Regions from separate parts of the Allobosea sp. OAE752 genome, predicted to be linked through region 3. Evidence: predicted binding sites of a transcription regulator. Region 3 holds the regulator's gene; each other region holds the start of a gene.
What was found. Region 3 encodes LexA, which represses DNA repair genes until DNA is damaged. Its sites were predicted from a motif close to TGTTCNNNNTGTGTTCNG; they were not measured.

Region 1 (7,762 bases), on a different contig from region 3:
TCCAGGGCAAGCCGATCTTTGCGGCGCATCCCGTTAGCCTCGATGGGGCATGGTTCGATTATTATCTGCGGCGATACATGAAACGCCCGCTGTTCGAAGGGCCATGGGTTTCCGATCGGCTTTTCCATCATGCGCCCCTTTGTCTGATGTCCATGGTGGCTGGAAGCACAGGGCGAGATCATTGGGAATGCGATGTTGAGAACTATCCAACCAGATGGCTCGGCGAGGTCGAGCACACGCATCGCGCGATTGATGACGCTCGCGGTTATGCAAACCTCTTGAGCTTCTTCATTCAGAATGGGCGCGCTGTGCGCGAGTTTTAGATCTGCTCCCCAGGCTAGGCGCACAATTCAGAAAAGCTCCCTGACCCCGCCCGGCGTCTCGATGAGGGCGCCATAGCGCAATTCGGGCCCCGGAACCGCGATGGGTGGACGGTCGACAGCAAGCTCGCGGAACAGCGTCCCCATCGTTCCGGCTTCAGGATGTTCGAACCAGAAGCAAAGCAGCCGCGCGTCGAGATCGGCCATGCTCGCCATCGAACGCGGCTTGCCCCGCCTGTCGATGATGGATGGGGCACCGTCCGGGGGCAGCGCGCCATCGTCCGGGATGGCGAAATCGAAGCTCGGGGCATCCATCGGCAGCGCGATCTTCCTCCCGAAAATCTGCTCGCGGCCCCTGAGGAGGCCATCGATGTCGTCGGTTCTGGCCACCCAGCCGCGGAGCCGGCGGCCGGTATCCCAATCCCGCCTGACCTGCTTCTGGTCGTCGAGGCCGAACCAGCGCGCGCGGTCGGGCCGGCGCCCATCCGGATCGAGCGCGACGATCTCCAGATAGACCATGTTCCCGAGCTGCAGCAGGCGGTTGTGCGTGCCCATATAGGCATGCCGCTGACCGAAGGGGACGTCGATGTCGAGACAGGCGCGGACATGGTCGACGCCCTCAGCCAGGGTCGGGGCGATGACGGTGAGGTGGTCGAGCTTGAGCATGCTTCATCACTGCGGGTGATCATGCCCGCTGTCCACAGCAGGCAATTGTTGATGTGACAGTGCCGTCGCACGCCTCTTCGCAGCCTCGCCGCCACGCGCTAAACCGGCTGGATGGACGCCTCCGTTCCGATGCCCCGCGCCGCCGATCTGCTCGCCTGGTACGACCGGCATCGCCGCGCCTTGCCCTGGCGCGCGGAGGCGGGCGAGCGGCCCGATCCCTACCGCGTCTGGGCCTCCGAGATCATGCTGCAGCAGACGACGGTTACGGCGGTGAAGCCCTATTACGAGCGCTTCATGGCGCGGTTTCCGACCGTGCAGGCTCTGGCTCGGGCGCCCTCGGAAGAGGTCATGCAGGCCTGGGCCGGCCTCGGCTATTATTCCCGCGCCCGCAATCTCCATGCCTGCGCGAAGGCGGTGATGGAGAATCACGCCGGCCGTTTCCCGGACACGGAGGAGGGCTTGCGCGCGCTGCCCGGCATCGGCGCCTATACGGCCGGCGCCGTCGCGGCGATCGCCTTCGACCGGCCGGCGGCGGCCGTGGACGGCAATGTCGAGCGGGTGATGACCCGGCTTTTCGCCATCGCGGACGAATTGCCGGGCGCGCGGCCATTGATCCGCGAAAAGGTGCTGGCGCTGTTGCCGGCCGGCCGGCCCGGGGATTTCGCGCAGGCCCTGATGGACCTCGGCGCCACCATCTGCACCCCGCGCAACCCGGCCTGCGGGCTCTGCCCCTGGCGCGAGCCCTGCCGGGCGCGGATCGAAGGCACGCAGGAGAGCTTCCCGCGCAAGGCGAAGAAGAAGGCGGGGCAGACGCGCTATGGCGCCGCCTTCGTGCTGACCCGCGCCGATGGTGCGATCCTTTTGCGCACGCGACCGGCCAAGGGCCTGCTCGGCGGCATGGCCGAAGTGCCGACAAGCGAATGGCGTGCCGATTACGAGCTCGACGGGGCCGCGCAGGACGCCCCGCTGCCGCTGCGCTGGACGGAAGTGCCGCAGCCCGTCCGGCACGTCTTCACGCATTTTCCGCTGGAGCTGACGGTCTTCACCGGGGCCGTGCCGGCGAAGACCCCGGCGCCTGCGGGCATGCGCTTCACGCCGCTGGGCCGGCTCGCCGAAGAGCCTCTGTCGGGCGTGATGGTTAAGGTGCTGGCCGCCGCCGGCGTGAAGGTCACCGGCCTCAGCGCGTGACCGCCACCACGGAGCCGGTGCCGATCATCACGCCGCCTGCGGCGCGGTTCATCCTTTTCACGGCGGCCGGCGTGCGCAGCCAGCGCCGCGCCCGGCCGGCGAGCAGGACATGTCCACCGATCACCACCGCCTCGACCAGCAGGATGACGCCGGCCAGCACCGCCACCTGCGAGAGCGTCAGCTGCGGGCCGACCACATGCGGCAACAGTGCCAGATAGAACAGCGGCATCTTGGGGTTGCCGAGATTGAGCGCGACCCCCGTCAGGAAGACCGGCACGAGCGCGCGCCGCTCCGTCTCCCCGCCGGGACCCGGCAGAACCGGATCGGCGCGCCAGAGCATGATTCCCATCACCACGAGATAGGCCGCTCCGACATAGCGAAGGACCGTCATCGCGGTGCCCATCTCGGCAGCCAGCAGCGACAGGCCGAAGGCGGCGAGGATCAGGAAGATCAGGATTCCGGCCACGGTGCCCAGACCATAGGCGAGGCCCGAAGCCGCTCCATGCGAGAGCGTGCGTGCCACGATCGTCATATTGTCGGGGCCCGGGCTTGCCGCGAAGACGAAGAACGCTGCGCCAAAGGCCGCGAGGGTGCCGAGATCGAGTGTGACGGGGTCCATGAGCGGTCTCCTGCCGGTAGGGCAGGGTTAAGCATGAACCGTGCCGGCGATCGGCTCAGGCCGCCGCCATCTGCGCCCTGATCTCGCCGCGCAGCATGTCGAGCAGCATCAGCTTGCCCTCGCGCTCGACATGCCAGAAGGTCCAGCCATTGCAGCTCGGCAGGCCCTGCACCAGCGCGCCGACCTTGTGGATCGAGCCGATGGCGGGGCCGACCGACAGCGTGCCGTCGGCGCGGATGACGGCGCTGTGGCGGCGTTTGTCGTCGATGACGGTCTCGCCCGCCTTGACCAGCCCGGCCTCGACCAGGCTGAGGAAGGGCACGCGCGGCTCGCTGCGCTTCGACGGCGCGGTGGCGAAGGCTTCAGGCGGCAGCGGCTTCACCGCCGCGATGCGCTCGCGCGCAGCCTTCGCATAGACGGCTTCGCGCTCGAGCCCGATGAAATGGCGGCCCAGCGCCTTGGCGACGGCACCGGTCGTGCCGGTGCCGAAGAAGGGATCGAGCACGACGTCGCCGGGATTGGAAGCCGAGAGCAGCACGCGGGCAAGCAGCGCCTCGGGCTTCTGCGTCGGATGCACCTTCGCGCCGTCGGCGCCCTTCAGGCGCTCGTCGCCGGTGCAGAGCGGCAGATACCAGTCCGAGCGCATCTGAAGGTCGTCATTGCCGCCCTTCAGCGCCTCATAGTGGAAGGTGTATTTCGATTGCTCGCCGCGCGCCGCCCAGATCAGCGTCTCATGCGCGTTGGTGAAGCGCCGGCCGCGGAAATTCGGCATCGGGTTGGCCTTGCGCCAGACGATGTCGTTCAGCATCCAGAAGCCGAGATCCTGCAGGATCGCGCCGACGCGGAAGATGTTGTGATAGCTGCCGATGACCCAGAGCGCGCCATCGGGCTTCAGCACCCGCCGCGCCGCCGCGAGCCAGGCTTTGGTGAAGGCGTCGTATTCGGCGAAGGAGGCGAACTTGTCCCAGTCGTCGTCGACGGCGTCGACGAGGCTGTCGTCGGGCCGGCGCAGATCGCCGCCGAGCTGGAGATTATAGGGCGGATCGGCGAAGACGAGATCGACGCTCCCCGGCGGCAGGGCATTCATCGCCGCGACGCAGTCGCCGACGATGACCTGATCCAGCGGCAATGCCGCAGGAATGCCGCCCTGTTCGAGGAGGTTATGATCGTGAAGGCCCTTGGCCTTCATCCGAGCCCCCAGCGCTGGCCGTCCGGTACGCGAAACCTGAATCCGGACGGGAGCGCTGGCGGTCCCGGTACGCGAGATACCCATGACGCCAAGACCGTTACGCAACTTCAACGAGGGCGATACTGGCGAGTCAGGGTAAAGGCCGGGTTTCCGGTTTGAAAAAAATGCGTCCCATTCTGGGGCTGCAGTTTTTGCCTAGGCCATTGGCAAGAAAGAGAAATTCGTAAACGCACGTTAACCTGCGGACCTCCCGTTGGGGCAGGGGGTGGCGGCTTCGATGGGCTTGCGGCCTGCGGCCAACGTCATGCCCGGGCCTGAACCGGGCATCTCCTGCCGAAGGAGGTTCTGGCGCCTTTTTTGCCTGAGATTCTCGGGCCTGCGCTTCGCCTGAGGATGACGCCTGGCGATCCCTACCGGAACCAGACGCCCTTCACGGGCGCGAAGGAATAACGGTGCTCGGGGCAGGGGCCGTGCTCGGCGATCGCCTTGCGGTGCTGCGGCGTCGCGTAGCCGACATGTCCGGAGAAGCCATAGGCCGGATAGCGCCGGCACAGCCGCGCCATCATCCGGTCCCGCGTCACCTTGGCGACGATCGAGGCGGCCGCGATGGAAGCCACTGCCCCGTCGCCCTGGATGATCGCCTCGCAGGAACAGGCCAGCACCGGCGGATCGTTGCCGTCGACCAGGACATGCAGCGGCGCCAGCGGCAGCGCCGCCACGGCCCGGCGCATCGCGAGCAGCGTCGCCTGCCGGATGTTGACGGCGTCGATCTCGACCGCGGTGGCGCTGGCGACGGAAACCGCGAGCGCCCGCTCCATGATCTCCGCGAAGAGCTCCTCGCGCAGGGGTGCCGGCAGCTTCTTCGAATCGTCGAGCCCGGCCGGCACGCGCTCGGGATCGAGAATCACCGCAGCCGCCACCACCGGCCCGGCGAGCGGCCCGCGCCCGACCTCGTCGATGCCGGCCAGCGGCCAGCGGCCGTCGGCGATGGCAAGCGTTTCGCGGGTGAAGTCTGCAGGCATGGCGGGCTTATGCAACAGAGTCCGATTCGGAGCCAGAGCGACGTGAGCGCACGCCCTCCGTCATGCGCGGGCGCAACCCGAGCATCTCTCGCCGCAGGGGGCTCTGGAATCCTCTCGGGCGAGAGATTCTCGGGTCGGCGCTTCGCTTCGCCCGAGAAGGAGGGCTTCATTCAGTAGGCCGGCACTGCTCGCGCGTCAGAACAAGCTCAACTGCGCCTTCTCCTTCTCCGGCTTGACGAACAAATCCGTACGCAGCCGCCTGCGCGCTGTGTTGAAGCCGATGCGCTCGGCCGCCATCTCGAAGCGCCGGCCGATCATCCAGGCATAGGGGCCGGAACCGACCATGCGCTGGCCCCATTGCGAATCGTAATCCTTGCCGCCGCGCGTCGAGCGGATCAGCGACATCACATGGCGCAGCTTGTCCGGGTGATGGGTGAGCAGCCATTCCTGCACGATGTCGCGCACCTCCAGCGGCAGCCTGAGCAGCACGTAACCAGCCTCTTGCGCGCCCGCGGCCTTGGCAGCATCGAGGATGCGCTCGATCTCGTGCTCGTTGATCGCCGGGACGATCGGCGCCACCAGCACCGTGACCGGAATGCCGGCTTCCGAGAGCTTGCGGATCGTCTCCAGCCGCTTCGGCGGCGAGGCGGCGCGCGGCTCCATCCCACGCGCGACCTTCGGATCGAGCGTCGTCACCGAAAGCGCGACCTTGACGAGCCCCTTCGCCGCCATCGGCGCGAGGATGTCGATGTCGCGCTGCACCAGCGCCGATTTGGTGACGATGCCGACGGGATGGTTGAACTTTGCCAGCACCTCCAGCACCTGGCGCATGATGCGCAGCTTCTTCTCGATCGGCTGGTAAGGGTCGGTGTTGGTGCCGATGGCGATGGTGCGCGGCTGGTAGGAGGGAGCGGAGAGCTCCTTCTCCAGCAATTGCGCCGCATCGAGCTTGGCCGTCAGCTTGCTCTCGAAGTCGAGCCCTGGCGAAAGGCCGAGATAGGCATGGGTCGGCCGGGCGAAGCAGTAGACGCAGCCATGCTCGCAGCCGCGATAGGGATTGATCGAGCGGTCGAAGGAGATGTCCGGCGAGTCGTTGCGCGTGATGATGCTGCGCGCCTTCTCATAGGCGATCTCGGTCTTGAACGCCGGCAAGTCGCCGAGCGAGCCCCAGCCGTCATCTTCCGCGACGCGCTGTTCGGCCTCGTAGCGCCCGCCCGGATTGATCGTGGCGCCGCGCCCGCGCCGCCGCTCGGGATCGATGCTGCTGCCGACATGGGCGAGCGGATCGACAGGCGCGATTCGCACGGAGGCGGACACCGGCTCGCTACCCTGCCGCCGCAGCGGCAGGGCCGTCGGCATCGGCCGGGAAGTCGGTCTGGCCTGGGGCATGGCTGTTCCATCCTGCCGAACGCCGGGAATCGGCGTCCATCATTGGTCTCGAATGTGAACATAACGGGAACAAAAGGCAAGTGACAGGATTGCGACGTGTTGCGCTGCGCCATACACATTGCAGATGCTCACAGCCGTGATCCGTGCGCCCGGCTCGGCGCAAGCCATCGCCGCGACCTTCGCCGTGCTGATTCCGGCGGTGGCTGAGGGATTCCTTGGCCATGCCGTCGTCGTCGACACCGTCGGCGCGGACGGTCTCGCGCGCATCGCCGATGCGACGGGTGCGAGCTATCTGCGCGCGGGCAACGCCGAAGGCTGGCATCTTGGCGCCAAGGAAGCGCGCGGCGACTGGCTCCTGCTGCTCGATGCCGGCGACGTGCCGCAGCTCAATTGGGCGCAGGCGGTCGAACGGCACCTCCTGCTCGCGCCCGATGCGCCGGCGCTGCTGCCGCTGCGCGGCTTCGCCGCCTCCTTGCGCGAGCGCGCCGCGATCTCCTTCGGCGGCCGGCGGCTGCGTGCGGGCCTGATCGCGCCCAAGGGCGCGGTGCTCGCCGGCCGGCTCGGCCATGCGCCGCGGCGGCTGCAGACGGGGCGGGAGCGCGTGAGCGGATAGCTGGCCGTCGGGGCGAATGGCCCGGCAAGGCGGCTGCGCAGGAGCGCGAACGCATCAGCGATGTTCGAGATAGTCGCCCGTATAGTTCAGCAAGGCGCGCATGGCCTGGCGCGCGGCATCGGCGTCCTCGCGCTGGATGGCGGCGGCGACGGCGCCGTGATTGTCGAGGTTTCCCTCGAACACGGTCACAGTGAAATCGAAGATCGCGCTGAGCAGCGCGTCGATCGCGCCGTGAAGGCTTTGCAGGACGGGATTATGCGTGGCGTCCAGAACCGCCAGGTGAAAGGCCTTGTCGGCTGAGATCGCGCGGGCGGGATCGTGGCGGTCGCGGACCATGGCCGCATAGGCTGCGCTGATCGCGTCGCGCTGCACGTTGGTCGCGCGCGTGGCTGCGAGCGCGGCCGCTTCCGGCTCGATGATGCGGCGCGCCTCGGCGAAGGCGAGGAGATCGGCGCGGCTGATTCCGCTGGCGGCGATCCAGCCGATCAGGTCGCGGTCGAGCCAGCTCCATTCATGGCGCGGGCGCACATGCGTGCCGTGGCGCTGGCGCACGCTGACCAGCCCCTTTGCCGCCAGGATCCGGACGGCTTCCCGCACGACGCCCCGGCTGACCTGGAAGCGCGCTTCGAGAGCAGGTTCGGCGGCCAGCGCACCGCCCGGCGGCGGATTGCCGCCGACGATCTCGATGCCGAGGCTTTCGACCACGCTGCTGGTCCGGGCGGGCTTGCGGTTGGTCATGAGCCTCGAGCGATGCGG
Region 2 (7,762 bases), on a different contig from region 3:
GCTGTCGCCGCCGAGGCCGCCGAGCGGGGACGAGGCATTGCCTCCCCTCTGCTTGGGCTGGGCCTGGGCAAAGCCATCCTGCTGGGTCGCCAGAAGCGCGAGGCCGGTCACCGCCAGCAGCGTGGCGACCCGGCCGGCACGCATGAAACGGAACGTCTGCGCCGGCGCTCTCATATCACTGCCTCTTTTCGTTGCCTTACGGAGCCGCAGAGTCTGCGGGAGCCGTCCGATTCGCCTTCAACAATTCCGGCATCGGCGTGCTGCCCGCTCGCTCCGGCCCGGCGATCGTCCCGGCGGGAGCATTCTTGATCAGCACGCGGACCCGTCCTTCGAAGGCGATCAGCTCTCCGTTGTTCTTCACGTCGAGCGTGTTCGCGTCAACCGTCGTCTGATCCATATGGACGGTCACCGGCTCTCTCGAGGCGACCGTTCCGGCCTTGAAGTCGACATCGGCGGTTCTCATGCTCATGTCATGGCCGCTTTCGGTGCGGATCTTGACGTCGTCGATGAGCTTGAGCTTCTCCTTCTGCGTGTCGAACAGCCCGGTCTTCGCATTCACCGTGACCCAGCCCTCGCGCTCCATCTGGATGCGGGCGATAACCGCCTGCAGCTCGACCTGCGTCGGATTCTTGATCTCCTGGAAGGCGTTCTCCGCGGTGACCTGATAAGGCCGGTTGTCCTTGCGATAGCCGGAGAGCTTCGGCGTCTCCATCCGGACCTTGCCGCCGGTGATGCCGACCGCGCCGATCGAGACATTCGCGAGCTTGCCACCCAGCGGGTTGAGGAAAGGCACGATCACCAGCCCGAGCACCGAGACGACGGCCACGACCGGGATGGCGCGGCGCAGCAGGCGGACGAGGCGGGTGTGCCGCTGCGCGGCGCTGAAGGCCCGCTGCCGGCGCAGCATATGTGCCGACAGCCCGCCCGTCGGGTTATTGAAGGTCATTGCCACAGTCATGCCCCGCGCAATGGCAGTCGCTCACGGCTTTTTCGTGTCGCCGGACGAACTGCATCGCGCCCCCGCGCTGCCCGCCCTGTCGGAAGGAGCGGGACAAGACCCCCGCTCGCGCGCAGACTGACGCAGAAAGCCTTAGAAATTGTCAAGTGTGAGCGAAGATGTCCGTCTCCGCCCAGCCGGCGAGATCAAGCTCGGCACGGTAGGGCAGGAAGTCGAAACACGCTTTCGCGAGGTCAGCGCGCCCTTCCCGCGCCAGCATCGCGTCGAGCTTCTGATGCAGCGCGTGGAGATGCAGCACATCGGAGGCCGCATAGGCGAGCTGGGCTTCGCTCAACGTATCCGCCCCCCAGTCGGAGGATTGCTGCTGCTTCGACAATTCGACCCCGAGCAACTCGCGCACGAGATCCTTCAGCCCGTGACGGTCGGTATAGGTGCGGGTCAGCTTCGAGGCGATCTTGGTGCAGTAGACCGGGGTGGTGACCACGCCGAAGGCGTGACGCAGCACGGCAACGTCGAAACGGGCGAAGTGGAAGAGCTTCAGCACCGCCGGATCCTCCAGCAGGCGGACCAGATTCTTCGGCCGCCCCGGATTCTTCGGGATCTGTACGACATCGGCGGTGCCGTCGCCACGCGAAAGCTGCACGACGCAGAGCCGGTCGCGATGCGGGTTGAGGCCGAGCGTCTCGGTGTCGATCGCGATGCTCGCACCGGCGTCGTAGCCGTCCGGCAGGTCGCCGCGATGGAAACGGATGGTCATGCTCGCAACCTCACTCGTCCGGCAGCGGCGGCCGGCACGTCAACGCACGCTCGATTCGGCAGGACGGCCTGGGAACGACGCTCCCGGATCCTGCGCGATATCTTTCCGCAGCTAGCCGCCCGCCTCGCCCCGTTCAAGCCTTTTCTGAGGCCGAACAAGGATTTGGGCCGGTGTTAACCTTTTATTCACCATAAGCTTCATTCCGCGGCGCAAGCATGCGACAAGAGGGCAACGGAGCCCGACACATGCCCCTGATCCGCCTCTTCACCGATCTCGACGGCCGCATCGGCCTGCGGGCCTTCTGGTTCGGCACCGCGGCGGTGGCGCTCTCGCTGTTCGTGATCCAGCGGCTCGCGCCGCAACTGGCCGCTCCCGCCACGGCGGCGGCCATCATCGCCTTCGCCAAGTCCTTCGCCCTGTTTCCCTGGTGTGCGCTGGCCGCCAAGCGCGCCAAGGATCGCGGCGGCTCTTCCCTGTTCGGCATCCTGCTGATCTGCGCAATCGTCATGCCGGAGCTGATGCTTCCTCATGTTCCGTTCGGCTGGCGGCCATCGCTGGAAGCGATCGGCACCATCGCCTGGGTCGTCGCCTTCATCGATCTCGGCCTGATGCCTTCCGCGCATCAGGACGAAACCGGGCTTGCGACTGTCGTGCTGGGTGCTAAAGCGGCGGAATGACCGCCGACTCCACAGCCGCCCTTCCCTCGCTCGATTTCGATCCCACCGATCCGGTCGCGCTGACGCAGGCGCTGGTGCGCTGCCCCTCCGTGACGCCGGCCGAAGGCGGCGCGCTCTCGCTGCTCGCCGCGGTCCTGTCGGCGGAAGGCTATGGCGTGCATCGCCCGGTCTTCAGCGAGCCGGGCATGCCGGATATCGAGAATTTCTACGCGCGGATCGGCAGCGAGGCCCCGGTCTTCGTCATCGCCGGGCATACCGATGTCGTGCCGGTCGGCGACGAGGCCGCCTGGAGCCGCGCGCCCTTCGGAGCGGAGATCCAGGACGGCGTCCTCTACGGGCGCGGCGCCTGCGACATGAAGGGCGGGCTCGCCGCCATGGTCGCGGCCGCGATCCGCTATCGGCGCGAGAATCCGGACGCGCCGGGCTCGATCGCCTTCCTCGTCACCGGCGACGAGGAGGGACCGGCGGTCAACGGCACGGTCAAGCTGCTCGAATGGGCGCATGGACGCGGCGAGCGCTTCGACCACTGCCTCCTCGGCGAGCCGACCAATCCGGCCGCGATGAGCGACATGATCAAGATCGGCCGGCGCGGCTCGCTGACCGGCGAGCTGACGGTGAGTGGCATCCAGGGCCATGTCGGCTATCCGCATCTCGCCGATAATCCGATCCGCGGCATGGTCCGCCTGCTGGCGGCGCTCGATGCGACGCCGCTCGACCAGGGCACCCAGCATTTCGACCCGAGCAATCTCGAGGTGACGACGCTCGATGTCGGCAATCCCGCGACGAACATCATCCCGGCACAGGCGAAGGCCGTCTTCAACATCCGCTTCAACGATACCTGGACGCCGGAGACGCTCGCCAACGAGATCGAGCACCGTTTGCGCGAGGCGGCCGGCAATACGGTGCGCTTCGCGGTGACCTTCCGGCCGACGAATTCGGTCGCCTTCCTGACCGAGCCCGGCCCCTTCGTCGCGATGGTCGCGGATGCGGTCGAGGCCGAGACCGGCAAGCGCCCGGCGCTCTCGACGACCGGCGGCACCTCGGACGCCCGTTTCATCAAGAGCTATTGCCCGGTGGTCGAGTATGGTGTCGTCGGCAAGACGATGCACCAGATCGACGAATGCGTCGCTGTTTCGGACCTGGTCGCTCTCGAGCGGATCACGCATCGGCTGCTCGCCACTTATTTTGCAACGCAACATAAGGCTTGACCTGCCGGCAAAGCGCCTCATTATTGGCTTAGACGAAAGTCTAAGACCACATGATGAGGTTCGCGATGAGGCTCGATGCCGATGACGTCGCGCGTTCGCTGCGCGGCTCCTGGCGCCTGATGACGAAGGGCGCGGATGCGCTCCCCGAGCTCGATCTCAGCCGTGACGGCTTCTGGCGCTCCTTTCTCGCCTTCGCGCTGATGCTGCCCGCGACGGTTGCGATGCTCGCGGCCATGCGGCTGGCGACCGGGCTCAGCAATGCCGGCGGCCTGTTCGGCGCGCCCGGGCTCGCGCTTGCCGTCGTCGGGGCGCTGTCGCTGGCCATCCTGGTCGTGCCGGCCTTCCTGATCCTGATCCGGCCGGAGCTGGCGCAGGCACCGCGCTTTACCAGCTTCGTGATCGCCTGGAACTGGGCCGGCATCGTCTCCGCCAGCCTGATGGCCGTGCCGGCCGCGGTCTACGCTGTCGGCTGGGCGCCCGCCACGCTCGCGCTGGTGCAATCGGCCTTCTTCGCCGCGATCGTGCTCAGGCTGCGCTATTGCGTGGCGCGCGCCGCCTTCGGCGCCGGCAACGGCATCGCGCTGCCGCTGGTCATCGCCAGCGTGGTGCTGGATTACGGGGTGGTCCGGGCCTTCGGCCTGATCTAAGGCCGCGACGTGGTTCTCGGCCCCGACCCGAGAGCCTCATGCCGCGTGAGCGATCCGAGCCTCGACGTCACGAGATGCTCGGGTCGAGCCGGGCTGCCGGCGAAGACATCAGTAGTCCACCCCGGCCAGATAGAGCCCGCAGGACGGCGCCAGCGCCGCACATTGCGAACGATCGCGCGCCGCCAGTACCGCACCCATCTTCCCCTCCGGCCAGCGCCCGGCGCCGACCATCTTCAGGCTGCCGACGATGGAGCGGATCTGATGATGCAGGAAGGAGCGGGCATGGGCGTAGACTACGATCTCGCTGCCCTCGCGCCGGACGTCGAGCCGGTCCAGCGTCCGGATCGGGCTGTTGGCCTGGCATTCGGCGGCGCGGAAGGTGGTGAAGTCGTGCTTGCCGAGCAGGGCCTTGGCGGCACGGTCCATCGCCTCGTGGTCGAGCTTCACCGGGACGTGCCAGACCCGGCCACGGTCGAGCGCCGGCGGCGCCCGCCGATCGAGGATGCGATAGATGTAGTAGCGGCGCTTCGCCGAGATGCGGGCATCGAAATCATCCGGCACGATCTCGGCGCAGAGCACGCTGACCGGCACCCGCGCCTTCAGCCGGGCGTTGGTGGCGTCGCGCACGACATCGGTGCGCCAGTCCTTGTCGAGATCGACATGGGCGACCTGATGGGTGGCGTGGACGCCGGCATCGGTGCGCCCGGCGCAATGCAGGCGCACGGCATGGCCGCAAAAGGCCTCCACCGCCTCCTCGACGCTCTGCTGCACGGACGGGTCGCTCGCCTGGCGCTGCCAGCCCGAGAACGGCGTGCCGTCATATTCGATGACGAGCTTGTAGCGCGGCATCAGCCTTCGGTTCCTTGCCGCACATTCATCCTCGCACCGTCAGCCCGGACAAACGGCCCCCGGGATGACCGCGTGGAAAACCGCTTCATCAAAGCTTGTCGCCGGCCCCGAGCCGGGCGCCGCGCAGGAATTCCGCCCCGCTCATCGGCGCCTTGCCGGCGCGCTGGACCTGAAGGAGCTTCACCGCCCCTTCCGCGCAGGCGACCGTGCCCTCGTCGTCGAGCAGCGTGCCGGGCTCGGCCGCGCCGCCGGCAAGCGCCGAACGGAGCACCTTGAGACGCTCCGGCCCCTTGCCGAGATCGATCTCGGCGAAGGCGCCCGGAAAGGGCGACAGGCCGCGCACGAGGTCGTGCACCTGCCGGGCCGGCCGGCTCCAGCTCAGCTTCGCCTCGGCATTGGCGATCTTGGCGGCGTAGGTCACGCCCTCCTCCGGCTGCGGCGTGAACTGCAGCCCGCCGCGCCCGAGCGCCGCGAGCGCCCGCACCATCAGGTCGGCGCCGAGGCGGCTGAGCCCATCGTGCAATTCGCCGGCCGTCATGTCGGGGCCGATGGCGAGCGTCTCGACCATGCCGACCGGGCCTGTGTCGAGCCCGGCCTCCATCTTCATCACGCAGACGCCGCTCTCGGCGTCGCCGGCTATGATGGCGCGCTGGATCGGCGCGGCGCCGCGCCAGCGCGGCAGCAGCGAGGCATGCAGGTTGAGGCAACCCAGTTCCGGCAGATCGAGGATCGCCTGGGGCAGCATCATGCCATAGGCGACGACGACCGCGACATCGGCTTCATGCGAGGCGATCAGCTCGGCCTGCTCGGCCGTTTTCAGGGTCGCGGGCGTGAAGACCGGAATGCCGAAGCGCTCCGCTGCCCTGTGTACCGGCGAGGGCCGCAGCTCCAGCCCACGGCCGGCCTGGGCCGGAGCTCGGGTGTAGCAGGAGACGACCTCATGCCCCTGCCCGACGATCTCGGTCAGGACCGGCACGGCGAAATCGGGCGTGCCCATGAAGATGACGCGCAAGCTCATACGCTCGACCTTACCTTAAAATCTTCCCCGTCATTCCGGGCATAGCCCCCGGGTCCGATCTTCGATCGGCCCAAGGATAAACTCCGCGGAGACCCGGAAGCCATGCCGGCACGCCGGAGCCCTTCGATGGATTCCGGATCGGCGCCGCTTCGCGGCTCGTCCGGAATGACGCAGCAGTGATTATGCCGCTGAGCGCTTGGCGGCCTTGGCGAATTTCTTGGTCACACGCTCGCGCTTCAGCCGCGAGAGATGATCGATGAAGAGCACACCGTTGAGATGATCGATCTCGTGCTGCAGGCAGGTGGCGAGCAGGCCATCCGCCGCGATCTCGTGAGTCTTGCCGTCGAGATCCATGTAGCGAACCTTGACCTCGGCCGGGCGCTCGACCTCCTCGTAATATTCGGGAATCGAAAGGCAGCCCTCTTCGTACACATTGGTCTCTTCCGAGAACCAGGTGACCTCCGGGTTGATGAAGACCTGCGGCTTCCTCGGTTCCGGCTCCTCGCCCTCCTTCGCCTCCGGCTTCGACAGATCCATCGTCACGACGCGCAGCGGCACGCCGATCTGGATCGCGGCGAGACCGATGCCCGGCGCGTCGTACATGGTCTCGAACATGTCCGCGACCAGCGCCTTGATTTCCGGCGTGACGGCCTCGACCGGCTTCGAGGCAAGGCGAAGCTGGGCGTCGGGCAGGATGACGAGCGGACGAATGGGCATGTGGTTCCGAGAGAAAAGGGCTGTTGAGCCCGGGACATAAGCATTTGTGGGCGGGCGGTCAAACCGTTCCGCTTTCGTTCGCCATCCCGAGCCGAATCGGCTAGGCTTCCCGCATGAACGCGATCGCCTTCACCTTGCTGGAACGCCCCGTGACCTGGGCGGAGGCCGCACTCGGCTTCGGCGGGTTGAGTCTCGCATTGCTGCTGATGACGGCGTTGGCGGCCTGGCGCGGCGGCAGAAGCCGCGCGATCGAGGCTGCGATGGCCGCCGAACGCGCCCGCGAGATGGACGACAAGGTCGCGGAGATGAACCGGCAGCAGGCCGAGCTCGCCGGCCGGATGCAGTCGATGGCCGAGATCCTCTCGACCCGGCAGGGCGACCTCGCAAGGTTGATGGCCGAGCGGATGGACGGCCTCGGCCAAAAGGTCGGCCAGGGACTCGAGCAGAGCGTCCGCCAGACCACCGAAAGCCTCGGCAAGCTGCAGGAGCGGCTGGCGGTGATCGACAGCGCGCAGAAGAACCTGACCGACCTCACCTCGGAAGTGGTGACGCTGAAGGACGTGCTCTCCAACAAGCAGGCGCGCGGCGCCTATGGCCAGGGCCGGATGGAAGCGATCATCCGCGACGGTCTGCCCGCCGCCTTCTTCGCCTTCCAGCCGCAGCTCTCGAACGGACGCCGGCCCGACTGCCTCGTCACGCTGCCGGGCGACGGGCGCGGCCTCGTGATCGATGCCAAGTTCCCGCTGGAGAGCTTCACGATGCTGCGCGAGGCGCGCGGCGAGGAGGCGAAGAAGATCGCGGGCCAGCGCGTCCGCAGCGATGTCGGCGTGCACGTGAAGGACATCGCCGAGCGCTATTTCCTGCCCGGCGAGACGCAGGATATCGCGCTGCTCTTCGTGCCGTCGGAATCGATCTATGCCGATCTGCACGA
Region 3 (7,762 bases):
TCGTGCCGAGCAGCAGCGTATAGCCATCGGGCGCCGCGCGGGCGACGGCGGTGGAGCCGACATTGCCGCCGGCTCCGCTGCGATTCTCGATCACGACGTTCTGGCCGAGCAGTTCGCTCATCTTCTGCCCGACCAGCCGGGCGACGATGTCGGTCGAGCCGCCTGCGGCGAAGGGCACGATCAGCGTGATCGGGCGGGTCGGATACTTGTCCTGCGCGCCGGCCGCGGTGGCCGCGAGTCCGGCGGCGCCGGCACCGACCAGGAACGAGCGGCGGTCGATAAAACTATGGCTGGTCATGAAGCGTCTCCCGAAAAGAGAGACGACTGTAGCGGCCTCGTCCGGAGCGTCATCGCCGCCGGCGATATCAATTATCCGAAACAATAAGGGCGCGGCCAGACGGCCGCGCCCTGTCGTTCTTACGCTGGCATTGCTCTCAGCGGCGGCCGATCGGCGTGTAGTCGCGCTTCGGCGAGCCGGTGTAGAGCTGGCGCGGACGGCCGATCTTCTGGGACGGATCCTCGATCATCTCCTTCCACTGCGCGATCCAGCCGACCGTGCGGGCGACGGCGAAGAGCACCGTGAACATCGAGGTCGGGAAGCCCATCGCCTTCAGCGTGATGCCCGAATAGAAGTCGATGTTCGGATAGAGCTTCTTCTCGATGAAGTACTCGTCCGAAAGCGCGATGCGCTCGAGCTCGATCGCGACGTCGAGCAGCGGATCGTCCTTGATGCCGAGCTCGTTCAGCACCTCATGCGTGGTCTTCTGCATGATCTTGGCGCGCGGATCGTAGTTCTTGTAGACCCGGTGGCCGAAGCCCATCAGGCGGAACGGATCGTTCTTGTCCTTCGCCTTGGCGATGAATTTCGGGATGTTGTCGACCGTCCCGATCTCCTCCAGCATCTTCAGCGCCGCCTCATTGGCGCCGCCATGGGCCGGGCCCCAGAGGCAGGCCGTGCCGGCCGCGATGCAGGCGAAGGGGTTGGCGCCCGACGAGCCGGCAAGACGCACCGTCGAGGTCGAGGCGTTCTGCTCATGGTCGGCGTGCAGGATGAAGATGCGGTCGAGCGCGCGCGACAGCACCGGATTGACCTTGTACTCCTCGGCCGGGACGGCGAAGCACATGCGCAGGAAGTTCGAGGTGTAGTCCAGCGAGTTCAGCGGATACACGAAGGGCTGGCCGACCGTGTACTTATAGGCCATCGCCGCGAGCGTCGGCACCTTCGCGATCATCCGCATCGAGGCGATCATGCGCTGCTGCGGGTCCGAAATATCGGTCGAGTCGTGATAGAAGGCCGACATCGCGCCGATCGAGCCGACCATGACGGCCATCGGGTGCGCGTCGCGGCGGAAGCCCTGGAAGAAGCGGGCCATCTGCTCGTGCACCATGGTGTGGCGCGTGATGCGATAGTCGAAATCGGCCTTCTGCGCGGCGGTCGGCAGTTCCCCGTAGAGCAGCAGATAGCAGGTCTCAAGGAAGTCGCCATGCTCGGCGAGCTGCTCGATCGGATAGCCGCGATAGAGCAGCACGCCCGCATCGCCGTCGATATAGGTGATCTGCGACTCGCAGCTCGCCGTGGAGGTGAAGCCGGGGTCATAGGTGAACATGCCCGTCTGGGCGTAGAGCTTGGCGATGTCGATGACGGCGGGGCCGACCGACCCCTCCTTGATCGCCATGTCGACGGTCTTGTCGCCGACCTTCAGCTGGCTGGTGTTTCCGCTCATCGATACCGATCCTTTCAAGGCTCGCTGCTGTTCGGCCGTGTTTTGCGCGCCCCGTCCGCGGTTCTCCGCGGAAGGTCCTTCATCCGAATAGCCTGACGTGACGAGAGCATGTCAACGGAAGGGGCAAAGGCAATCCATGCGACTGATTTACAAGCAATTTTCGTGCCCTGTGCCGTTGTGCGGCGCAATGCACTTGCGCGTCACTAGACCATTTGCCCCATGCATTCAACCGAGCCGAAAGGCGGTTTGTGCCGCCTCCCAAGCATAGCGATCCGGCTGTCGCGCCAGGCACGCGCAGGCGCCGCCTCAACCCTGGTCGGCCAGCCGCGCCAGCGTCTCCTCGCGGCCCAGAACCGCCATGACGTCGAACAATCCCGGCGACATCGCCCGGCCCGTCAGGGCAGCCCGCAGCGGCTGCGCCGCCTGGCCGAGCTTGAGCCCGTTCTCCTCGGCAAAGGCGCGCACGGCGGCTTCCAGCGACGCCGCCGCCCAGTCGCCGACGGCGGCGAGCTTCCCGGCGATCGCGGGCAGGCGGCCGCGCGCGGCCTCGTCGAGCAGGCTCTTGGCCTTGTCGTCGAGCTGCAGCGGGCGCTGCGCATAGAGATAGAAGGCGCTGTCGAGCAGTTCGATCAGGGTCTTGGCGCGCTCCTTCAGCCCCGGCATGGCGGCCAGGAACTTCGCCTCCAGCTCGGGCGAGAGCGTGGGGCCGAGCCCCCGCGCCGGACCGATCTCGGGCAGGATGACCTTGAGGGCCTCAAGCAGATCACGATCGCTCGACTGGCGCATATAGAGCCCGTTGAGGTTCTCCAGCTTGGCGTAGTCGAAGCGAGCCGGCGAGCGGCCGATCGAGGAGAGGTTGAAGGCGTCGATCATCTCCTGCGTCGAGAAGATCTCCTGATCGCCATGGCTCCAGCCCAGCCGCACGAGATAGTTGCGCAGCGCCGCCGGCAGATAACCCATCGAGCGATAGGCATCGATGCCGAGCGCGCCGTGGCGCTTGGACAGCTTGGCTCCGTCAGGCCCGTGGATCAGAGGGATATGCGACATGCTCGGCACGTCCCAGCCCAGCGCATCGTAGATCTGGGTCTGGCGAGCTGCGTTGGTCAGGTGGTCGTCGCCGCGGATGATGTGGGTCACGCCCATGTCGTGATCGTCGACGACGACCGCGAGCATATAGGTCGGCGTCCCGTCCGAGCGCAGCAGCACGAGGTCGTCGAGATTCTCGTTCTGCCAGACGACGCGGCCCTGCACCTCATCGTTCACCACCGTCTCGCCGGTCTGCGGCGCCTTGAGCCGGATCACCGGCTTCACGCCTTCCGGGGCGGTCGCCGGATCGCGGTCACGCCAGCGCCCGTCATAGCGCAGCGGCTTGCCTTCGGCGCGCGCCTTCTCGCGCATCTCCTCGAGCTCGGCCTGGCTGGCATAGCAATAATAGGCCTTGCCGGCGGCGAGCATCTGCTCGGCCACCTCGCGGTGCCGTGCCGCGCGCTGGAACTGGTAGACCGTCTGTCCGTCCCAATCGAGGCCGAGCCATTCCAGCCCGTCGAGGATCGCGGCGATGGCGGCGTCGGTCGAGCGTTCCCGGTCGGTATCCTCGATTCGCAGCAGCATCTTGCCGCCATGCCGGCGGGCATAGAGCCAGTTGAACAGCGCGGTGCGGGCGCCGCCGATATGCAGGAATCCGGTGGGGGACGGCGCAAAGCGCGTGACGACGGCGTTGCTCATGGAAGGCAGCTCCGACCGGGCGATGAAACCGCCCGGGGCAAGACTTGAGGATGTGGCGCCGGCCTTCACGCCAAAGCGTGCATGACAACCGGCGCGCGCCCTGTAACATGGCTTCGCCGGGCGGTTAAGCGTTCAATGCGCAACCGTAAGGCAGGGGCTGGGAAGGGGGATGGCGCGGCAACCTGCATCGCCGGAGCGCCGGAGCGCGCTGAGGGCCGTCGCCGGCATCCTGCCGGCGCGCCTGCCGCCTGTCGCACTGGGAAGCCTGCCGCTGGCCGAGCGCCTCCAGGCGCTGCGGGACTGGCTGGCTGCGTCGCTGGCGCAGGAGGCCGAGCGCCGCCGCCCGTTCCTCTGGCTGCCCGTGGCGATGGGCTTCGGCATCCTGCTCTATTTCGCCGCCGATCGGGAACCCGCACTCTGGGCGCCGCTCGCGGGCTTCGTCCTGTCCGGCGGCCTCGCTGTCGCACTGCGTCTGCGACCCGCCGCTGCCGCAGTCTGCATCGCCTTCGCCGCGGCCTTCGCCGGCTTCGCGGCAGGCGTCTGGCGCACGGCCGATATCGCCGCGCCGATGCTGGAGCGGCCGCGCATCGGCAAGATCACCGGCTTCGTCGAGAGCGTCGAGGCGCGCGATGCCGGCGCCCGCCTCGTCCTGGTGGTGACGGACATCGCCGGCGTGCCGCCCGAGAGCCGGCCGAAGCGCGTGCGCGTCAACATTCGCAGCGGCACGGTCGCGCCCGGCGACCATATCGCCGGCACCGCGCGGCTCCTGCCACCACCGGGGCCGGCCCGCGCCGGAGGCTATGATTTCGGGCGCGACGCCTTCTTCCGCGGAATCGGCGCCGTCGGCAGCATCGCCGGCAAGATCGCACTCGTCCCGGCGCCGCATCCCCTGCCATGGCGCCTCGCGCTCGACGTGGAGATCGACAAGGCGCGCAACGTCCTGACGCAGCGCATCGCCAGCGTCGGCGGCGGGCAAGGCGGGGCGGTCGCGGCCGCGCTCGTCACCGGCAAGCGCGGCCTCATCACCGAGGCGTCGAACAACGATCTGCGCGCCGCCGGTATCTATCATATCGTCTCGATCTCCGGCCTGCACATGGTGCTTGCAGCCGGGACGATCTTCTGGCTCGTGCGGGCTCTGCTGGCGCTGTCGCAGACGCTGGCGCTCGGCTGGCCGGTGAAGAAGATCGCGGCGATCGCGGCGATGATCGGCGCCACCGCCTATTGCATCTTCTCCGGCAGCGACGTCGCGACGGAACGTTCGCTCATCATGACGCTGGTCATGCTCGGCGCGATCCTCGTCGACCGGGCGGCGCTCAGCATGCGCAATCTCGCGCTCGCCGCGATCATCGTGCTGCTGCGCGAGCCCGAGGCCCTGCTCGGACCGAGCTTCCAGATGTCCTTCGGTGCGGTCGCGGCGCTGGTCGCTTTCGCCGAGCGCTGGGAGAAGCGCGACCGGTCTAAGCCGCCGACGGCCTTGCCCTGGCCCTTGGGCACGCTCTGGACGGCCTCGCTCGGCATCGTGGTGACGACGCTCCTCGCCACGGCCGCGACGGCGCCCTTCGGCGCCTATCATTTCCAGACTTTCAATCCCTTCGGCCTGCTCGGCAATGCGATGGCGCTGCCCTTCGTCTCGCTCTTCGTGATGCCGGCGGCGGTGTTCGGCGTGCTGGCCTACCCCTTCGGTCTGGACTGGCCGGCCTGGGCGCTGATGGGGCTCGCTTCCGACATCGTGCTGAAAGTCGCGCATTGGGTCGCCACCATCGACCATTCGACCATGACGGTGGTGGCCTTCGGCCCGGCCGTGCTGCTCTCCTTTGCCGCCTCGCTGCTCTGGATCACGCTCTGGACCACGGGGCTGCGCTGGCTGGCGGCGCTGCCGCTCATCCTCGGCGTCGCCTTCGCCGCGAGGCCGGAGCGGCCCGAGATCCTGATCGAGCGTGACGGCTCCGGCATCGCCGTGCGCGGCAGCGACGGCCGCCTCGCCATCGCCGGCCGGCCGAGCCGCTTCGTCCTGCAGCAATGGCTCGCTTCCGATGGCGACAGCCGCGCGCCGGACGACGCGACCCTGCGTGCCGGTATCGCCTGCGACGCCAATGCCTGCATCGTCCGAACCGCCGACGGGCGCAGCATCTCCTATGCCCGGGATCGGATCGCCATCATCGAGGATTGCCGCCGCGCCGATCTCGTCGTCACCAACATTCCCTGGAGCGCGCCTTGCGAAGCCAGGCTCGTCGATCGGATGGCGCTGTCGCGGGACGGCGCGACCTCGCTCTACCGCGCCGCCTTCGGCTGGCGCAGCCATTCCTCGGAAAACGCCGTCGCAGACCGGCCCTGGAGCCGCCGCAAGCCTTCCGAATCCGCAGCTCGGCCCAGCGCGCCGGCCCCCGCTGCGACACGGGCCTCTGCTGCTCCGGAGGTCGCGTCGGACGAGACCGAGTTCGCTCAGTAGCGGCGCAGCAGGTTGACCAGCCGGCCCTGGATCTTGACGCGGTCGGGGCCCAGGACGCGTGTCTCATAGGCCGGATTGGCCGCTTCGAGCGCGATCGAGGAGCCACGCCGGCGCAGACGCTTCAGCGTCGCCTCTTCCTCGTCGATCAGCGCGACGATGATGTCGCCGGTGTTTGCCGTGTCCTGCTTGCGGATGATGACGGTGTCGCCGTCGAGGATGCCGGCCTCGACCATCGAATCGCCGCGTACCTCCAGCGCATAATGCTCGCCCGAACCCAGCATGTCGGGCGGCAGCGAAACCGTATGGCTGCGGCTCTGGATCGCCGAGATCGGCGTGCCGGCGGCGATGCGGCCCATCACGGGAATCGCGACCGGGGAGCGTGCATCGTCATCGGCCGGGGCAGGGCGCGGCTTGGCGAGAGAGGGCTGCGAGCCGAGGCCGCCCTGCACGACGGCTGGGTTGAAGCGGCGCGGCTGCGGGCCAGCGAGCCCGTCCGGCATCTTGATGACTTCGAGGGCCCGCGCCCGATTGGGCAGGCGGCGGATGAAGCCGCGCTCCTCAAGCGCCATGATCAGCCGGTGGATGCCCGATTTGGAGCGCAGGTCGAGCGCATCCTTCATCTCGTCGAAGGAGGGGGGCACGCCGCTTTCGCGCAAGCGTTCCTGGATGAAGCGCAGGAGTTCGTGTTGCTTGCGTGTCAGCATGATCCCCGCCGGTGCCCCCGCGATACAGATTCGAAACAAAGCCAGAACACTATAACTGTTCGCCTTGTGTTCCGCAAGCGACTGCTACCGCAGCGGCAGAATGCGGCAGATATCGCCTTTGTGAGCCGGCTCTGCATGCGCCGGTCGGATCGTCAGGGCCTTGGCGCGCGCCAGGGTGCCCAGCATCGAGGAATCCTGCCTGTCGAAGGGCGTCGCCACCCAACCGGCCGGCGTCAGGGCAAGATCGGAGCGAAGATAGTCCTCGCGCTCATCATTAGCCGGCATATCTTTTCCGAGAATCGCCAGAATACTGCGGTCGCGATCGGGGTCGTCCATACCCAGCAGCGCCTCGATCAGCGGCAGCAGGAAGAGATGGCCGCAGACGATCGACGAGACCGGATTGCCGGGCAGCCCGAGCACCACCATGCGGCCAAGCCGGCCGGTCATCATCGGCTTGCCCGGTCGCATCGCGATCTTCCAGAAGCCGAGGCTCATGCCGGCCCGCTTCAGCGCCTCCTGCACGAGGTCGTGCTCGCCGACCGAGGCGCCGCCGAGGGTGATCAGCACGTCGGCCTCCGCGGCACGGGCGGCGGCGATCCGCGCCGCGAGGTCGTCGTGATCGTCGCGGGCGATACCGAGGTCGAGCGCCTCGCCGCCGGCCTTTTCCACCAGCGCCATCAGCGAGAAGGAGTTCGAGGCGACGATCTGGTCCGGCCCGGTCGGCTCGCCCGGCGCCACCAATTCGTCGCCGGTGGCGAGGATGGCGACGCGCGGCTTGCAGCGTACCGGCAATTGCGGATGCCCCATCGCGGCGGCGAGCCCGAGCGCGGCGCTGTCGAGCATGCGCCCGGCCGTCAGCGGCACGTCGCCGTCACGGAAATCGAGCCCGGCCACCCTGACGAACTGGCCCTTATGGGCCGGCACGCGCACCGTGATGGTTTCGCTGCCGACGCCATCGGCATTCTCCTGCATGAGGACGCTGTCGGCGCCCTCCGGCATCGGCGCGCCGGTGAAGATCCGCACAGCCTCGCCCGGACGGACGTCGCCATCGAAACGCCGCCCCGCCGCGGATTCGCCGATGACGCGGAGTTGCTTGCCGGCTTCCATGTCGGCGGCGCGGACGGCATAGCCGTCCATGGCGGAGTTGGCGAAAGGCGGCT
Region 4 (7,762 bases), on a different contig from region 3:
ACCTCAAGCGCCGCAACGGCTCTCCCCTGCCGGTGCGCCTGCACCATCAGGTCGCCTTCGGTCAGGACGGACGCGCCGGCCCCTCGCGCACCCTGGTCCTCAACCGCGCCGCCGGCGAGGCCGGTGCCGATAGCCGCAGCGATGCCGAGGTCCGCTTCGCGCGCTTCTTCCACTCGACGCCGATGGCGATCGCCACCGTCGACAAGGCCGGCGCGATTCTGCGCTCCAACGCCGCCTTCGCCCGGCTGGTCCCGGCCGGCGTACAGGTCGTGACGATCCAGGATCTCGCCGCGCCGGGCTCCGGCCTGGACAAGGCGATGATCGAGACGATGGAGGGCGTTTCGGGGGCAAGCCCGCTCGACGTGACGCTCTCGGGCGAGGATGGCCGCTCGGCGAGGCTCTATCTCTCGCCCGTCGCCGCCTCCGAGGACGGCGATGGCGAGCGCGCCATCGTCTACGCGCTGGAGACCACCGCCGAGCGCAAGCTGCGCGACAACATGGACCAGGCCGGCAAGATGCAGGCCGTCGGCCAGCTGGCCGGCGGCATCGCGCACGACTTCAACAACGTGCTGCAGGTCATCATCAACGCCTCCGAGTTCCTGCTCGCCAGCCACCGGCCGACCGACCCGTCCTTCCCGGACATCATGCAGATCAAGCAGAATGCCTACCGCGCCGCGGCGCTGGTGCGGCAGCTGCTCGCGTTCTCGCGCCGCCAGACCCTGCGTCCGCAGGTGCTGGAGCTCGGAGAAGTGCTCTCGGATCTCTCGCTGATGCTGAAGCGGGTCGTCGCCGACAAGGTCACGCTCGACGTCCGCCAGGGCCGCGATCTCTGGCCGGTCAAGGCCGATCTCGGCCAGCTCGAGCAGGTCATCGTCAACCTCGCCGTCAATGCCCGCGACGCCATGCCCGATGGCGGCAAGCTGACTGTGCGCACCCGCAACGTCGCCCGCGAGGATTGCGTGAGCTTCGGCCACGAGGCGCTGCCGATCGACGATTACGTGCTGCTCGAGGTCGAGGACAGCGGCACCGGCATCCCGCAGGAGCATCTCGACAAGATCTTCGAGCCCTTCTTCACCACCAAGGAGGTCGGCAAGGGCACGGGCCTGGGCCTCTCCATGGTCTACGGCATCGTCAAGCAGACGGGAGGCTATGTCTTCGTCGACTCCACCGTCGGCAAGGGCACGGCCTTCCAGATCTTCCTGCCGCGCCATGTCCCGAGCGAGGAGGAGATCGCCGCCGAAGCCGCCGCCAAGGAGGCACCGAAGAAGCTCGCCGCCGACCACACCGGCGCCGGCGTCATCCTGCTGGTCGAGGACGAGGACGCGGTGCGTGCGCTCAACGCCCGCATGCTGGTCTCGCGCGGCTATACCGTCCACGAGGCCGCCTCGGGCGTCGAGGCGCTCGACATCTTCCTGCAGAAGGACGGCAACATCGACCTCGTCGTTTCCGATGTCGTGATGCCGGAAATGGACGGCCCGACCCTGCTCGGCGAATTGCGCCAGCGCAATCCAAACACCAAGGTCGTCTTCGTCTCCGGCTATGCCGAGGAAGCCTTCCGCAAGAACCTGCCCGAGGGCGAGAGCTTCCACTTCCTGCCCAAGCCCTTCACCATGAAGCAGCTCGTCGAGACGGTGAAGGCGGCGATGGGCTGATCGGGCCCGACCGCGGCGCGGATGAATCTCGATTCACCCAACGGATTTTATGCTCCGATCAGACGGCGTGGTTCGTCTTAAACCCACAGTCGGCACGGAGCATCGTTTCGATGGTGCCTAGCCCGTCAGGGACGGGCGCCCGGGGGCAGCGGCGGCTCCGCATTGAGCAGCGTGATCGTCACCCGTCGGTTCGGCGGGATGTAGGGATTCTCGACGAAAAGCGGCTCGGTGTCGGCGCGTCCCACCACGGACGTGAAGCGGTTGCTGGGAAGCCCGGCACCCGACAGGATCTCACGCACGGCGAGCGCGCGCCCGGCGGTGAGGCTCCAGGAATCGACGGCCGGCACCGCGCCCGGGCTCGTGGCGGCCGTGTGGCCGGCGACAGACAGTTGGTTGGGCATCCGGCGCAGGGTGGGCGCGAGCGCCTCCAGCACGAGACGGGTGTGCTGGTAGGGCTGGACCGAGCCCTCGGGGAACATGGCGCGGCCGTTCTCATCCACGAGGGAAACGTTCAACCCCTCCTTGGTCGGCTCGATCACGATGTTGCGCGACAGCTCGGCAATTTCGGGCATGCTCTGGATCGCCTGCCGAAGGCTGGCGATGGCGCTGTAATTGGCTTGCACGCCGGCAGACGGGCGGTTCGCCTCGCGGTCGCTGGCGTGGCCCGAATTGGTCGGACGCGCTTTGTCGTCCTGCCCGGTCGTACCCCTCGCGGCGTCGCGGGGCACCGACGACCTGTTGCCGGCCTTGTCCAGGGCACTGCCCATCAGGACGCTGCCAGCGCCACTGGTTGAAAGACTCGCAGCCGCTGGCGCGAAGTATTCCGCCAGGCCGATCTTCTGCTCCTGCGTCGTCATGCTGATCAGCCACATCAGCAGGAAGAACGCCATCATGGCGGTCACGAAGTCCGCATAAGCGATCTTCCAGGCGCCGCCATGATGCGCATGAGCGGCCTTCTTGACCTTCTTGATGATGATCGGCTGGACGGGCTTGGTCATCGAGTGCCTGCTGGAGATTGTGTCAGATCTAGGCGGGCAGGCCGGCGGTCGCCGCTTCCACTTCGCTGAAGGTCGGGCGGACGTCGCTCATCAGAGCCTTGCGGGCAAATTCGACCGCCATCACCGGCGGCTGGCCGGCGATATGGGCGAGCAGACCCGCCTTGAGCGAAAGGTAGTATTTGGCTTCCGCCTCATAGATGCCCTTGAGCGACTGCGCCATGGGCCCGAAGAAGCCGTAGGCGACGAAGACGCCGAAGAAGGTGCCGACGAGCGCGCCGCCGATCAGATGTCCCAGCACCTCCGGCGGCTCGGTGATCGCCCCCATCGTCTTGATCACCCCGAGCACGGCGGCGACGATGCCGAGCGCCGGAGTTCCGTCGGCAAGCGACTGCATGGCCGCAACGACACGCTCCTGCTCCTGGTGGTGCGTCTCCAGTTCCTCGTCCATGAGAGCGTCCATCTCGTGGACGTTGTTGGCGCCCATCGTCAACATGCGCATGTAGTCGCAGACGAACTCGACCGCGTGATGGTTCGCCGCAAAAGTCGGGAAGGCGTTGAACAGCGTCGATTCGCTCGGATTTTCAATGTGCTGCTCGACCGCGAGCATGCCCTTCTGCTTCACGAGCTTGTACAAGGAATACTGCATCCCCAGCAGTTCGACGTAGCATTCCTGCTTGTACTTGGCGCCCTTCATGAGCGAGCCGAGCATGGCGGGCACGGCCTTGAGCACCGGCGCGGGGTTGCCGATGACGAAGGCACCGATCGCTGCACCGAGGATGATGACAAACTCGAAGGGCTGCCAGAGGACCTCGAGGTGGCCGCCCATCGCCGCGTAGCTACCGAAGACGCAGACGAAGACGATGATTGTGCCGACGATCAGCCGCATGGTTTGCCACCCTCGCGCCGCAGCAGGTACAGCCCGCGCGAAGCCACTCACTGGTCCGAGGAAATGCCCGATCAAGGTTAAGGGCGAGTTTATGGCCAGTGGCCCGCAGGCTTGTAAGCGTCGTCCTCCGGCCACGGCTTCGAGGCTTGGGCGGCAGGAGCGAGAAGCGACCGGATCCGGGCGATCTCCCAATGTCCGGTTGCCGCGCGGATCGCCCATTTGTCCCCTTGGTCAGAGCGGGCTCATGACATCTCCTGTCACCATACCCGCAACGGGAACAAAAAAAGAACTTGCCGACAGGAACAAAGCGTGACCATTCTCCTGTCAAGACGCATTGAGATGTCTCTGCAGCCCTGCCATAAGGAGCCCGAACCGTGAATCAGGCAAATCTCAAGCTCGTGGAAGGCTCCTCGATGGACAAGGCCAAGGCGCTCGATGCGGCGCTCTCCCAGATCGAACGCGCCTTCGGCAAGGGCTCGATCATGCGGCTCGGCAAGAACTCGCCTTCGATCGAGATCGAGACGATCTCCACGGGTTCGCTTGGGCTCGACATCGCGCTCGGCGTCGGCGGCTTGCCCAGGGGGCGCGTCATCGAGATCTACGGGCCGGAATCCTCGGGCAAGACCACGCTGGCGCTGCATACCATCGCCGAAGCCCAGAAGAAGGGCGGCGTCTGCGCCTTCGTCGATGCCGAGCATGCGCTCGACCCGGTCTATGCCCGCAAGCTCGGCGTCAATCTCGACGACCTGCTGATCTCCCAGCCCGACACCGGCGAGCAGGCGCTCGAGATCACCGATACCCTCGTGCGCTCCGGTGCCATCGACGTGCTCGTGGTCGACTCGGTCGCCGCGCTCACACCCCGCGCCGAGATCGAGGGCGAGATGGGCGATGTCCAGCCCGGCCTGCAGGCCCGCCTGATGAGCCAGGCGCTGCGCAAGCTCACCGCCTCGATCTCGCGCTCGAACTGCATGGTGATCTTCATCAATCAGATCCGCATGAAGATCGGCGTGATGTACGGTAGCCCGGAGACCACCACCGGCGGCAACGCGCTCAAATTCTATGCCTCGGTACGCCTCGACATCCGCCGCGTCTCGACGCTGAAGGAGCGCGACGAGGCGACCGGCAATCAGGTCCGCGTCAAGGTCGTCAAGAACAAGGTCGCGCCGCCCTTCAAGCAGGTCGAGTTCGACATCATGTTCGGCGAGGGCATCTCGAAGGTCGGCGAACTGATCGACCTCGGCGTCAAGGCCGGCATGGTCGAGAAGTCGGGCGCCTGGTTCTCCTTCGACAGCCAGCGCCTCGGCCAGGGCCGCGAGAACGCCAAGACCTTCCTGAAGGGAAATCCGGACATGGCCGCCAAGATCGAGGCCACGATCCGCCAGAATTCCGGGCTGGTCGCCGAGCGCATCCTCGATCAGGCGGACCCGACCGCGGACGATCTCGACGAAGGCGAAGCCTGAGACAACCAATGCCGTCATGCTCGGGCTTGACCCGAGCCGCTCAGGCCGAATGAGGCGACCTATCCTGAGAGAGCTTCTCGAGTCTGGGCTTCGCTCCGCCCGAGAATGACGTTCCATCAAGCGGGCGGCCTTCGGGCCGCCCGTTTTCGTTTGCCGATAAGACCTTGCGCGCGGTGCGCTGCAACGAGCTTTCTGGACAGGCGCGAGCGGCCTGACTAGAACCGGTCGTTCCCGCCGGGCGCCAGCCCGGCCCTGCCCGTGTTGAAAAGCGCAAGAACCGATGAGCGGCGTCAACGATATCCGGTCGACCTTCCTCGACTACTTCAAGTCTCAGGGCCACGAGGTCGTGCCGTCGAGCCCGCTCGTGCCGCGCAACGACCCGACGCTGATGTTCGCCAATTCGGGCATGGTGCAGTTCAAGAACGTCTTCACCGGCCAGGAGAAGCGTCCTTATTCCCGCGCCACCACGGCGCAGAAATGCGTGCGTGCCGGCGGCAAGCACAACGACCTCGACAATGTCGGCTACACCGCCCGCCACCACACCTTCTTCGAGATGCTGGGGAACTTCTCCTTCGGCGACTATTTCAAGGAACAGGCGATCACCCACGCCTGGACGCTGGTCACGCGCGAGTTCGAGCTGCCCAAGGACAAGCTCCTCGTCACCGTCTATTCCGAGGACGACGAGGCGCATGCCCTCTGGAAGAAGATCGCCGGCCTGACCGACGACAAGATCATCCGCATCCCGACGTCCGCCAATTTCTGGCGCATGGGCGACACCGGCCCCTGCGGCCCCTGCTCCGAGATCTTCTACGACCATGGCGACCATATCTGGGGCGGCCCGCCCGGCTCGCCCGAGGAGGATGGCGATCGCTTCATCGAGATCTGGAACCTCGTCTTCATGCAATACGAGGAGGCCGCGGGCGGCATCAGGACCGACCTGCCCCGCCCCTCGATCGACACCGGCATGGGGCTGGAGCGCGTCGCGGCCGTGCTCCAGGGCACGCATGACAACTACAATATCGACCTGTTCCGGGCCCTGATCGGCGCCATCGCCGACCTGACCTCGGTCCCCGCCGACGGGCCGATGAAGGCGAGCCACCGCGTCATCGCCGACCATCTGCGCTGCTCTGCCTTCCTGATCGCCGACGGCGTGCTGCCCTCCAATGAGGGCCGCGGCTATGTGCTGCGCCGGATCATGCGCCGCGGCATGCGGCACGCGCAGCTCCTCGGCGCCAAGGAGCCGCTGCTGCACAGGATCGTACCGGTGCTGACCCGCGAGATGGGCCGGGCCTATCCCGAGCTCGTCCGCGCCGAGGCGCTGATCACCGAGACGCTGAAGCTGGAGGAAACCCGTTTCCGCACCACGCTGGCGCGCGGCCTCTCGCTGCTCGACGACGCCTCCAGGGACCTGACCGCCGGCCAGAGCCTCAAGGGCGACGTCGCGTTCACGCTCTACGACACCTACGGCTTCCCGCTCGACCTGACGCAGGACGCGCTGCGCGCTCGCGAGATCACGGTCGATGTCGAGGGCTTCGACGCCGCCATGCAGCAGCAGAAGGCCAAGGCGCGCGCCGCCTGGTCCGGCTCCGGCGAGGCCGCGACCGAGACGCTCTGGTACCCGCTGCGCGACAGGCTCGGCGCGACCGAGTTCCTCGGCTACGACACCGAGATTGCCGAGGGCGTGGTCACCGCGCTGATCCGCGACAATACCGAGGTCCAGTCCCTCAAGGCCGGCGAGAGCGGCTTCATGCTGGTCAACCAGACGCCGTTCTACGGCGAGTCCGGCGGCCAGGTCGGCGATGCCGGCGTGGTCAAGGCGCCGGGCACGGTCGTCGAGATCTCCGACGTCCAGAAGAAGCTCGGCGACGTCTTCGCCCATAGCGTCACGGTCAAGGAAGGCGAATTGAAGCTCGGCGCTGCCGTCGAGCTGATCGTCGATCATGAGCGCCGCACCGCGATCCGCGCCAACCATTCGGCGACGCATCTGCTGCACGAGGCGCTTCGCCTCGTCCTCGGCGACCATGTCGCGCAGAAGGGCTCGCTGGTCTCGCCCGACCGGCTGCGCTTCGACTTCTCGCATCCCAAGCCCATCAGCGCCGAGGAATTGCGCGAGGTCGAGGAGATCGCCAATGCGATCGTGCTGAAGAACGAACCGGTCACGACCCGGCTGATGAGCGTCGACGAGGCGATCGAATCGGGCGCGCGCGCCCTCTTCGGCGAGAAATACGGCGACGAGGTCCGCGTCGTCGCGATGGGCACAAACCCGGCCGGCAAGGCCTATTCGGTCGAGCTCTGCGGCGGCACCCATGCGGCGCGCACCGGCGACATCGGCCTCGTCAGCATTGTCGGCGAAGGCGCGGTGGCGGCGGGTGTCCGCCGTCTCGAAGCCATGACCGGCAATGGCGCACGCCTGCGCCTCAACGAGGAATCGCGCCTGCTCGATGGGCTCGCGAGCCTGCTCAAGGTCCCGGCCTCGGAGGCCGGAAACCGTCTGGCCGCGCTGATCGAGGAGCGCCGCAAGCTCGACCGTGAATTGACCGAGGCCCGCAAGAAGCTCGCCATGGGCGGCGGCGGCGCAGCCGAAGAACCGATCCAGGAAATCGCCGGCGCCAAGCTCCTGGCGCGGGCCGTCACCGGCATTGAGATGAAGGACCTCAAGAGCCTCGCAGACGAGGCCAAGGCGCGCGTCGGCTCCGGCGTCGTCGCCATCGTCGGCGTCGCCGATGACGGGAAGGCCGGCGTCGTCGTCGGCGTCACGCCCGACCT

Region 1: a site for LexA is predicted at 6,448-6,465, ahead of GGC47_RS03250 (PA0069 family radical SAM protein). Genes of this name have one in related genera too.
Region 2: a site for LexA is predicted at 6,896-6,913, ahead of GGC47_RS04795 (DNA recombination protein RmuC). Genes of this name have one in related genera too.
Region 4: a site for LexA is predicted at 3,810-3,827, ahead of recA (recombinase RecA). Genes of this name have one in related genera too.

The regions. Positions count from the first base shown of each region.
Region 1 is NZ_JBNPXO010000001.1:694,683-702,444, reverse strand. It holds gene GGC47_RS03280 (3'-5' exonuclease family protein) at 1-323, shown strand, start outside; gene GGC47_RS03275 (VOC family protein) at 351-986, opposite strand; gene mutY (A/G-specific adenine glycosylase) at 1,098-2,174, shown strand; gene GGC47_RS03265 (LysE family translocator) at 2,164-2,793, opposite strand; gene GGC47_RS03260 (site-specific DNA-methyltransferase) at 2,849-4,066, opposite strand; gene GGC47_RS03255 (ribonuclease HII) at 4,393-5,004, opposite strand; gene GGC47_RS03250 (PA0069 family radical SAM protein) at 5,200-6,363, opposite strand; gene GGC47_RS03245 (glycosyltransferase family A protein) at 6,530-7,006, shown strand; gene GGC47_RS03240 (FadR/GntR family transcriptional regulator) at 7,061-7,744, opposite strand.
Region 2 is NZ_JBNPXO010000001.1:1,017,740-1,025,501, forward strand. It holds gene GGC47_RS04750 (LptA/OstA family protein) at 1-174, opposite strand, end outside; gene lptC (LPS export ABC transporter periplasmic protein LptC) at 197-946, opposite strand; gene GGC47_RS04760 (ribonuclease D) at 1,101-1,715, opposite strand; gene GGC47_RS04765 (DUF805 domain-containing protein) at 1,961-2,392, shown strand; gene dapE (succinyl-diaminopimelate desuccinylase) at 2,389-3,600, shown strand; gene GGC47_RS04775 (hypothetical protein) at 3,666-4,247, shown strand; gene truA (tRNA pseudouridine(38-40) synthase TruA) at 4,356-5,096, opposite strand; gene fmt (methionyl-tRNA formyltransferase) at 5,185-6,114, opposite strand; gene def (peptide deformylase) at 6,295-6,831, opposite strand; gene GGC47_RS04795 (DNA recombination protein RmuC) at 6,945-7,762, shown strand, end outside.
Region 3 is NZ_JBNPXO010000005.1:180,409-188,170, reverse strand. It holds gene GGC47_RS14965 (Bug family tripartite tricarboxylate transporter substrate binding protein) at 1-298, opposite strand, end outside; gene gltA (citrate synthase) at 435-1,724, opposite strand; gene gltX (glutamate--tRNA ligase) at 2,031-3,449, opposite strand; gene GGC47_RS14950 (ComEC/Rec2 family competence protein) at 3,619-5,898, shown strand; gene lexA (transcriptional repressor LexA) at 5,892-6,602, opposite strand; gene GGC47_RS14940 (molybdopterin molybdotransferase MoeA) at 6,687-7,762, opposite strand, start outside.
Region 4 is NZ_JBNPXO010000002.1:587,258-595,019, reverse strand. It holds gene cckA (cell cycle histidine kinase CckA) at 1-1,652, shown strand, start outside; gene GGC47_RS07715 (flagellar motor protein MotB) at 1,778-2,650, opposite strand; gene motA (flagellar motor stator protein MotA) at 2,679-3,755, opposite strand; gene recA (recombinase RecA) at 3,950-4,996, shown strand; gene alaS (alanine--tRNA ligase) at 5,277-7,762, shown strand, end outside.